2 regions of the Shewanella sp. MMG014 genome follow, and region 1 is predicted to be linked to the other one. Evidence: riboswitches for the same ligand, from Rfam matches in the RefSeq annotation. Region 1 holds a riboswitch; the other holds the start of a gene.
The links. Region 1 has a riboswitch for lysine ahead of J8L86_RS15355 (Na+/H+ antiporter NhaC family protein). Riboswitches for the same ligand answer to the same signal wherever they lie in the genome.
Positions count from the first base shown of each region.

Region 2: linked by a shared signal. The riboswitch ahead of lysC (lysine-sensitive aspartokinase 3) and the one ahead of J8L86_RS15355 (Na+/H+ antiporter NhaC family protein) in region 1 are both predicted to bind lysine.

Region 1 is NZ_JAGJDZ010000009.1:171,258-176,724, forward strand. It holds gene J8L86_RS15340 (H-NS family nucleoid-associated regulatory protein) at 1-111, opposite strand, end outside; gene J8L86_RS15345 (electron transfer flavoprotein subunit beta/FixA family protein) at 561-1,310, shown strand; gene J8L86_RS15350 (FAD-binding protein) at 1,313-2,236, shown strand; lysine riboswitch at 2,645-2,865, shown strand; gene J8L86_RS15355 (Na+/H+ antiporter NhaC family protein) at 2,942-4,498, shown strand; gene J8L86_RS15360 (M3 family metallopeptidase) at 4,636-5,467, opposite strand, start outside.
Region 2 is NZ_JAGJDZ010000006.1:233,597-239,063, forward strand. It holds gene J8L86_RS11910 (succinylglutamate desuccinylase/aspartoacylase family protein) at 1-782, opposite strand, end outside; gene lysC (lysine-sensitive aspartokinase 3) at 836-2,185, opposite strand; lysine riboswitch at 2,329-2,505, opposite strand; gene J8L86_RS11920 (DUF3293 domain-containing protein) at 2,957-3,391, opposite strand; gene arcA (two-component system response regulator ArcA) at 4,074-4,790, shown strand; gene J8L86_RS11930 (hypothetical protein) at 4,839-4,982, shown strand; gene J8L86_RS11935 (S9 family peptidase) at 5,034-5,467, opposite strand, start outside.

The DNA.
Region 1 (5,467 bases):
AATGATTTTTTCAAGCTTAGTAGAAAGTTCACGTAATTCATCTAGTGATAACTCTTTTACTGCAGCTTTAAAACGACGACCATGTGTCAAAATTTCTAAAAAGTCACTCATATCAATGTGCATCCTAATGATTTTAATTAATAAGTATCTCAAGTAATTCTGTGATGATTAAATAATACCTATCAATACTCTAAATTGGTTAATTGTTATCAAACTAGAGTGTAAATTGATGCGACTATTTAAATTGTTAAAACAAAAAAAGATAGTAAAAAAAGCACGGTTACTTGAATTGCTCTTAATAATAGAAAGTAAATTTGATTGGATCAAATAAAAAACCTTTAAATAGGCAAATTTTAATTAAAAAGCGTTAATTAAGTCTAAAAGTAATATTTTATTTGCATATATAAGTTATTTATCAGCAGTCTCTTAACTAAAAATTATATAAACAAGTGTTTGACTTTGGTTGACGTTAACGTTAACAGGACGTAAAGTTATGCCATATTGCATTGGCTGAAGCCAATGTGCCATCCACATACATTGAAGGTGTAGAAGGAAATCCCATGAAAGTATTGGTGCCTGTAAAGCGCGTAGTCGATGCCAATGTGAAAGTCAGAGTAAAAGCTGATAACACAGATGTTGATACTGCTAATTTGAAAATGGCCTTGAACCCATTTTGTGAAATCGCGGTAGAAGAAGCCGTTAGACTAAAAGAAGCGGGAAGTGTCACAGAAGTTGTAGTGGTGAGTATTGGTGCCAAATCAGTACAAGAGCAGTTACGTACTTCAATGGCTTTGGGTGCTGACCGTGCCATTCATGTGACGACTGATGAAGATTTAGTGCCGTTATCAATTGCTAAAATTTTAAAAGCGGTTCAAGAAAAAGAACAAGCTGATGTGATTATTTTTGGTAAGCAATCAATTGATGGCGACAATAACCAGACAGGCCAAATGCTTGCTGCTTTAACTGATATGCCACAAGCAACATTTGCTTCTGAATTAACATTAACTGCTGACAGTGCTGAAGTGACTCGTGAAGTTGATGGTGGGTTACAAACATTAAAAATGCCGTTACCAGCGGTGGTGACTGCGGACTTACGCTTAAATGAGCCTCGTTATGCTTCATTACCTAATATTATGAAAGCAAAGCGTAAACCACTTGAAACCTTATCTATTGATGACTTGGGTGTAAGCCTTAAAGCACATCAAAATGTGATTAAAGTGACGCCACCTGCAGAACGTCAAGCAGGTGTCATGGTGAGTTCGGTGGCTGAACTTGTTGAAAAGTTAAAAAATGAAGCGAAGGTGATCTAATTATGGCTATTTTAGTATTAGCAGAACACGATAACGCAAGTTTAAAATTAGACACGGCCAAAGTCGTTAGTGCAGCAACTGCAATTGGCGGCGATGTCCATGTGCTTGTTGCTGGTAGTCATGTTGGTGCTGTGGTTGCTTCTGCACAAGCACTATCGGGTGTGAGTAAAGTCCTTGTCGCTGACAATGCTGCTTATGAAGCGCAAATGGCTGAAAACCTTTCTAAGTTAATTGTTAATGTCGCCAGTGATTACGATTACGTGCTAGCAGCAGCAAGCAGTGTAGGTAAAGATACACTTCCTTGTGTGGCAGCATTATTAGATGTTGCGCAAATTTCTGAAGTCGTAGATGTGGTGAGTGCTGACACATTTGTACGTCCTATTTATGCAGGTTCTGCATTGGCGACAGTACAAAGCTTAGATGACAAAAAAGTGATGACGGTTCGTACCAGTGCATTTGATGCTGCAGGCAACGATGGCAATGCTGAAGCGGTTAACGTTGATTTTGTTGCAGAAGCTAAGACAGTTTTTGTTTCGCAAACTCTCACAGAATCTGAGCGCCCTGAATTAGGCAGCGCTGGAGTGATTGTTTCTGGTGGTCGTGGCATGGGTAGCGGTGAGAACTTTGCTATTCTAGAAGCATTAGCTGACAAGCTAACCGCTGCCGTTGGCGCTTCACGTGCCGCTGTTGATGCTGGTTATGTTCCTAACGATTTACAAGTCGGTCAAACAGGTAAAATTGTTGCTCCTGATCTGTATATCGCTGTCGGTATATCTGGCGCTATTCAACATTTAGCGGGTATGAAAGACTCTAAAGTGATTGTGGCTATCAATAAAGATCCTGAAGCGCCAATTTTCCAAGTGGCTGATTATGGACTTGAAGCAGACTTATTTGATGCGATTCCAGAGTTAACTCAATCTTTGTAATTATAAACTGATTGTAGAAAAAGGTTTTTGTCTTTTAGGCAAAAACCTTTTTTTTGGGTCGCAGTTTATGGCGTGATTATTCGATAGTTTGTTTTAGTGTCAGTGCGCATTAAATGACATTGTTTTTCAGCTTTATCATTGCTAAACCTATTGAACGATATAAATACACCTGAATTAATTCAATAATCAGATTTTTTAAGCATATTAATCTCACTGTCGTTAATTGATGGATAATCCTTCGCTTGCTAACAATTCGTTACGGTGTCGATATCGTCTTGTGTTGTTTTTTGATTGTGATGTTATTTCTCACAAGATAAGCTAGTTTTATCTGGTAATTAACCTCGTGCTTATGTTTGTATGGTCTTGTGTCGCGGCAGTGAGCTTTTATAAAGCATTTAAACTGTCGTATACATAAGTAGAGGCGCATCAAATATCAGTATGGTTAAGTTGGTTGATACCAATAACTTAATTTGAAAGGATTTGGTGCCGAAGTGAATCGGTACGATCAATACCATTTGCTGGGGCAGTTTCCGAAAGGGGCTGCACTGTCATAGTAATTTTTATCCGTGAGGATAAAACAATGGATATCGATGTTGATATCGATATTACTGTGGAGTGCTACTGAAAAGATTCTTGTCTTCGCTTTATGCGATGTCTTGCCTTATCAGTTATCCTCCATTCGTACTCAACGAAGAAAATATATAAATGATGATAACAAGTTATGCCGATTCGGCACTCTCTCTTTTGCCTCCTGTTGTGGCAATTGTATTAGCAGTAGTTACACGCAAAGTACTTCTTTCATTAGGTTTAGGTATTATTGCTGGCGTGATATTGCTGACTGACTTCTCTTTTACTGGAGCTGCAAGCCACTTAGTGAGTACTGTCACCAGTTTAGTGTGGGATGACGGCGCACTCAATGCCTGGAATTTACAAATTATTGGCTTCTTGGTTGTGCTAGGGATGATCACCGCTTTAATTACCGTGAGTGGTTCAGCACGTGCGTTTGCTGATTGGGCACACCAACGTATTCGCAATAAACGTGACGCCAAACTCATGACCATGTTCTTAGGTTGTGTGGTATTTATCGACGATTACTTCAACAGTATCGTGGTTGGCTCAATTGCACGTCCTATTACTGATCGCTACCATATTTCACGTGCAAAACTGGCCTACTTGTTAGATTCAACCGCTGCACCAGTATGTGTTATCTCTCCTGTCTCAAGCTGGGGCGCATACATTATTGCCCTAATTGGCGGTATCTTAACGGCACATGGTTTTGCTGATACAGGCCATTTAAGCGTGTTTTTACAAATGGTGCCGATGAATTTTTATGCCATTTTTGCGCTATTACTTTTATTGTGTGTTGCTATCTTTGGTTTAGACATTGGCCCAATGCGCCAACATGAGCGTAATGCGCAAAAAGGCGAACTCTTTGACGAAAGCAAAGGGTTACCTCCAGGCGCGACCGCTGATTTACCAGAAGCTGATACAGGTAAAATCATGGGGTTATTCCTGCCGATTTTTGTGCTTGTGGCGGCAACTATTTACTTTATGGTTTCAACTGGTGCTGATGCGCTGGCGGGTGAAGGTTTACCATTTAGTGTTTTAGGTGCATTTGAAAACACTGAAGTCAGCGAATCATTATTTTACGGCTCATTAGTGGGTCTAGTGGTGACGATTGCATTAACCATGCAGCAAAAAATTAGCACCAGCATGATGTTTACTGGAATCAAAGTTGGCGCTAAGTCAATGTTGCCAGCTATTTATATCTTGTTATTTGCTTGGACAATTGCGTCAGTGATTGGCGAGCTTGAAACGGGTAAATATATGGCGAGCTTGGCAACGGGTAATATTCCATTTGCATTACTGCCTGCAGTGCTATTTTTATTAGCTGGTTTAACCGCATTTTCAACCGGCACTAGCTGGGGGACATTTGGTATTATGTTACCAATCGCTGCCGATATGGCGATGGGCAGTGATAGCACTATGATGTTACCAATGCTTGCCGCTGTGCTTTCTGGTGCGGTATTTGGAGACCATTGTTCACCGATTTCTGATACCACTATCTTGTCTTCGACAGGAGCGAGCTGTCACCATCTTGACCACGTTATGACACAATTGCCTTACGCGATAATCGTAGCGGTTATCAGTATTGTGGGTTATACCGTGCTTGGTTTCTCTGGTTCTGTTGCGATGGGCTTTATTACGTGTTCTGTATTGTTCGTATTAGCAATCTTAGGGCTAAAAATAGCCACTAAGTAGTCCTAAGCACTTGGATTTAGTTTGTGACTTAATATGAGCTCGACTTGTTAAAGTCAGATCCCAGTTTAGGCTAAAATCTAACAATAAAAATGCCACTCAATTGAGTGGCATTTTTTTGCTCGTTAACCAGAGCTAAGTTACTTTAAGCCACGGCGCTCAAGCAAGCCGTCAGTGGTAGGGGCTTGGCCTCTAAAGTTTTGATAGGCTTCCATTGGCGGCACGCTATTGCCGACTTCACGGATAGTTTTTCTAAACTTCATACCGATTTCTCGATTCAGCCCACCTTGAGTTTGCACATAAGCAAAGGCATCAGCAGCAAGAATTTCACTCCACATGTATGCATAGTAGCTAGCTGAATATCCCCCGGGGAAGGCATGAGCAAAGTAAGTTGAGCGGTAACGAGGTGGTACTGCTGGTAAGTCGACACCATGTTTTTTAAGCGCAGCAGCTTCAAAGCTTTCAACATTTTGCAGCGGCGCGTCAGCATCCAGTGCATGCCATTCTAGATCAAGCAGCGCAGCTGACATGTATTCTAAGGTGTCAAAGCCTTGGTTAAAGCTTCGAGAAGCTAATAGCTTTTGCAGTAAATCGTCTGGAATAGGTTTGCCTGTATCGTAGTGTTTAGCGTAGTTTGCAAGTACTTTAGGGTGCGCAGCCCAGTCCTCTTCAAAAGTTGAAGGGAATTCAACGAAATCACGAGATACAGCAGTACCTGCTAAAGATGGGTATTTCACTTTAGAGAACATACCGTGAGTACCGTGGCCCATTTCATGGAACATGGTGGTCGCTTCATCGTAGCTCACAAAGGTTGGCTGGCCTTCTGGCGCCTTTTTAATGTTCATGACATTTACGACGACAGGTTTTTGATTTAATAACTCAGATTGACCTACAAACGAGCTCATCCACGCACCACCACGTTTACCTTCACGAGCAAAGTAGTCTGCATAGAATATAGCCATGCTACTGCCA
Region 2 (5,467 bases), on a different contig from region 1:
ATATCGACACGCTCTTGACTCGCCAATTCAAGCGTAAACGCCGCTACGGGGACGTCAAAATGTCTCCCTTGACGCGCACAAAAGCGTTGGAGCTGCCACCACGGGTAAAATGCAGCCTCATCCATAGCACCGCCAAACTCATTAGGAATTACCAATGAATAAGGAATTGAGAAATAAGCCGCAGATGCGACATCATACTCTGGGCAATATAGATGTTTTGCAGACTTAGGGCCGGTATGTAAATCCAATACAATATCCGCTTGATGCGCCATCGATTGTAGTGTCACCGCGAGTTGATGCCCCGTGCTAATTCCCCAAGAGTTATTTAAACGTTGCTGACAGCTTTGTGCTAATAACACTCGAAATGCGGCGAACAACTCATTATTTGATAAAGCCTTGTTTGCTTGATACCAATTAGGAATGTCAGCCACTATTGCGGCATGTTCAAAATATTCTCTATTCCAGTTCACTCCCGTAATAGGATCAAATCGCCCAAGAGTAAACTCACCACTTTTTTGATTAATCCCCAATGGGTTAGCTAAAGGAACACAATGTATATCACCTAAGATTTGATGGCCTTCTAATAGCGTCATCAACTGATGAATTACCGCGTTACCCTGCACTTCTGCGCCATGAACATTGGCTTGAATATAGACAGATGGTGCAGCACTATCACTTCCTTTAAACGTATAAATAGGAGCTGTTAGCGCTTGGCCAGTAGCCAATTCACCTAATTGAACTGTAGATACGTAAGCGTTGGAGGTGCGATTCGCTTCTGTCATATATTCTTTAGCCTCATATGTTCCAAGCATTGTTACTTGGTGAACACTTCCTATTATTCAAATAAATTTTGGTGCAATGAATTAACCACATCTGCCGCTTCAGACTCTGCTACTAATACACATAAGTTATGCGGGCTTGCGCCTTGACAAATCATTCGCACATTGTGCTTTTCTAATACTGAGAAAACACGGCTACAAATCCCTGCTGTTGAGGCAATTTTATTACCAATAATAGCCACTAGCGCCAATTTATCTTCAACACGAACTCGACAATGCTGTGATAACTCCTGCAGTAATGATTCACTCAATAACCCCTGACCGCTAGAGTCTGATCCTGTTTTATCGAGCGTTAATGAAACATTCACTTCTGAAGTGGTAATCAGATCAACTGAGATTTTGTGCTTGGCTAATGTCGCAAATGTTTCAGCAAGGAAGCCTTGTGCATGCAACATTTGCAGGCTGTGCAAATTAAGCAGGGTTTGATCACGTCTTAATGCAACAGCACGGTATACGGGAGCATTTTCTACTTGATGTCGAATCCAAGTACCGCCTTGTTCTGGCGCTTTACTTGAACCAACAAACACTTGAATTTGTTGACGAACGGCAGGAAGAATCGTCGCAGGATGCAATACTTTAGCACCAAATGTTGCCATTTCAGCGGCTTCATTAAAGCTGATTTCAGGGATTGGTCTAGCATTGGGAGCAAGACGAGGATCGGTTGTATAAATACCTGCTACATCGGTCCAGATTTCTACCGCATCAGCTTTTAAGCCCTCTGCCAACAGTGCTGCTGAATAATCACTACCACCACGGCCAAGAGTAGTGGTGCGCCCTTGGTCATCAGCGCCAATGAAACCTTGCGTAACAATAACTTCATTGGCTAATAGTGGTGCTAAATGCTCAGCACCTAACGATGCTATTTGCTCTATTTGCGGCTCTGCGCGGCCAAAATGGCTGTCTGTACGTAATACTTGTCTGACATCAAATGCACTTGAAGGAGTGCCCTTTTCACGAATAACAGCAGAAAATAGCAATGAAGAACATTGCTCTCCCATTGAAAGTAGTTCATCAATGATTGCTTTACTGCGATCTAATACAAGCGCATCACTGAGCACTGACATACGGCTAAGTAACTTATCAATACCTGCGGCAACATCTTGAGGACGATCGAGCTGATCAACAATGTCATATTGAATTTGGCCAATTTGCGTCAGTAATGCTAAACGACGCTTGTCATTCACATTAGCTTGCGTAAGCTCCACCAATAAATTAGTTACGCCGCTGGATGCACTAACAACAACGACTCGAGTATGTCTGTTGGCTAAGATAATATCGGCGCAGCGGTTCATTGCAGCGTAATCAGCCACAGAGGTTCCACCGAATTTAGCTACAACTAAGCTCATACTGACACCTCCACGCTTGAAGGCTGACATACAAATACGAATTGACTACTTAGATTAAAAAACATGATTACACTCCGAACTTACTTCGTTCGAAGAGCCTGGTGCAGTGATAACGCACCCTTATAAGAAGGGAAACAGCAATCTTCACCAGAAGCTCTCCACCAATGAATAGGTGACAATCGTTAGGATTCAGCCTAATCGACCGATATGAAATGAAACCAACCATTTGACATACCTCGGCGCTAATCTCCCTCATAAGTGGTTTTAGGAATTGGTTTTCCTCGCACTTACTACCTAGCTAACGCTCCTCTTCTGTTTCTTCCCTCTGGAAGAAATTGAAAAATACCAATAAATAACCACCTAAGTCAATTATGGAATGTAATAAAATTACTAAATAACTGAATACTGAATATACGACATTCATACTCGCTGTCATCACATCAGCTTAGATATTTAAATAGTTTGGATAAAAATAGCTTTATTTACAGACACTAAAGATATGAAAGCACGCATTAACTTTAACGTAAAATGCTAACAATACAGTATTTAGCTATATTAAATAGACCATAAGGGAAGTTTTAGTTTCAAACTCTGAATAAAGGCATTTTTAGATAGGTCGGCCTTCCATAAGCCATTTCTAATTCAAATCAATACAGCGCTATTATAAATAACCTTGTCTATATAAAGTGGGTTTATCAGCTGCCCTAATGCGTTGATATAATAGATGAGTAGCAGTATCAGCTTGACGGAACAGCTTTATCAATCAAAAAATTACTCATGAAGATCAGGCAACTCATTGACCACCTGAGTGCGAGTCATAAAATCGCCTATCATCACTTCTTTATCAGGTGCATCGCCACAAGCAACTAATGACAAACGGCCTTGATTGACATAATAGATTGCATGCTGTTTAAACTCGCGTCCAAGCTCCAAAGCTTGTTCTTTTTCAATAAAGATAGCCCAGCTTTTTTCCATATGAGATAAATCGGGAGCGGCTCCAATAAGCGAGCGATATGGACGCTTATATTGTTCGATTTTGGTTTGTAATTGGCGGTCGAGCAAACGGTTTTGACAAGGAGTTAAGATACTCCCTAACGGGTTATGAGCAGTGACGATTGCAAAAGGAATATCATTCGCAAGTCTCTGCGTTAGTAAGAATTGTGTCCCTTGATATTTGTGCCAAAGGCACTCAATTGCATTTTTCATTATTTCATTTTCTCTGTTGAACCCAGTTTACAGTAGCAAACCCTTTATTACAGTGACAGCCCATGTGATACAAGTCACAAGAACCATAATTATATTAACCTTTTAAATCAGCATCTTACCTAAAAAACCAATTTTGTAACAATTCTAGAGAGTAAATTTGTTAACATTTCATTTGTTAACAAATGCCTAAAACGAGTACAATAATCATCACTAGCTAGATTTTGCTACATAACTATTAACAGTGATACAAGCAGTTACATACTTCAGTAGTTTAATTGCTACTAAATTTTCAAGCTTGTACATTTTGTTCTACATTTTAGATGATATAAATATAGAACAATTATTAGTTTGCCAAGGAACTTTAACGAGCAATCTAATCTCATAGTTTTATGAATCATTGTTTTAATAGATCTTTCGACTGATTGTGAGTCAATTAATACTCAGCATACAATCTAAGTATTGATTTTTTATGATCACATTTATGTCACGTATGTCACTTTAATGATGTATTAAGCTGAATGTATATAATGTAGTTAGTCATGAAGCGTGTTTTGTTCAGGGCAGACATAGATAAACACCTATCGTGAAATTGAAAAATTATCGGCACTTTCATAAATAAGCAGTGCCACCGCCCTAGTGCAACATGACTAGAATCGAATTGTTTTTAATTTAGGTAAATAACATGCAAAACCCACACATTCTTATTGTTGAAGATGAAGCTGTAACCCGTAATACTCTGCGCAGTATTTTTGAAGCAGAAGGGTATGTAGTAACTGAAGCAAACGATGGCGCAGAAATGCACACAGCCATGCAGGATAATAAGATTAATCTTGTTGTTATGGATATCAATCTTCCTGGTAAAAACGGTTTATTGTTAGCTCGTGAACTTCGTGAAATCAACAACATCGGTCTTATTTTCTTGACTGGTCGTGATAACGAAGTTGACAAAATTCTTGGTTTAGAAATTGGCGCTGATGACTACATCACTAAGCCATTTAACCCACGCGAATTAACTATCCGTGCTCGTAACTTATTAACTCGTGTTAATAGCACTGGCGCAGAAGTAGAAGAGAAAGGTTCAGTTGAGTTCTACCGTTTCAATGGTTGGAGCTTAGAAATCAACAGTCGTTCTCTAGTTAGCCCACAAGGTGAGTCTTACAAGCTACCACGTAGTGAATTCCGTGCAATGCTTCACTTTGTTGAAAACCCAGGCAAAATCTTAACTCGTGCAGATCTGTTAATGAAAATGACTGGCCGTGAGCTTAAGCCACATGACCGTACTGTTGACGTTACTATCCGTCGTATTCGTAAGCACTTCGAAAGCTTACCTGATACGCCAGAAATCATCGCGACTATCCACGGTGAAGGCTATCGTTTTTGCGGTAACTTAGAAGACTAATCATTAATAGTGATACAAAAAAGCCAAGTCAATGACTTGGCTTTTTTTATGACTTTTTATCAGTCACGTTTCTACAATGATCAGCATATGACATCTCGCCAAAGTGCATTACGCACTTACTTGTTTTTCCTTAAATCTAACATCCCTTTAATGGCGACGATTATTGTTGAGCAACTCTATCAAATTCTTTAAACACAATGCCCCCACAATCAAATTGAGGGCAATGAGTACCACTACAGCCATTTACTTCAACTCATTTTCCAAGAAAGCAGCCAATGATTTGTAAAGGTGATTTCTCACTTTCTCACCACGCATTGAATGTTTCGAACCTGGATAATCCATCATCTGAAATAATTTACCTTCGTCCTGCAATGCCTTATAAACACGCGTACTGTTTTCAAACAATACATTGTCATCGGCCATGCCGTGATACATCATCAAGCCTGATTGATAATTTTTCACATATGGTAAAACGCTCGCTGCATCATACCCTTTTTTATTTTTTTCTGGGTGACCCATGTAACGTTCTGTGTAATGGGTATCATATAAACGCCAATCCGTTACCGGAGCCCCAGAGATTGCCGCTTTAAAATAATCAGGCGCTTTAAACTGCGCCATAAGCGCCATGTACCCGCCATAACTATGGCCATAAATACCAATATTATCACCATCAACAA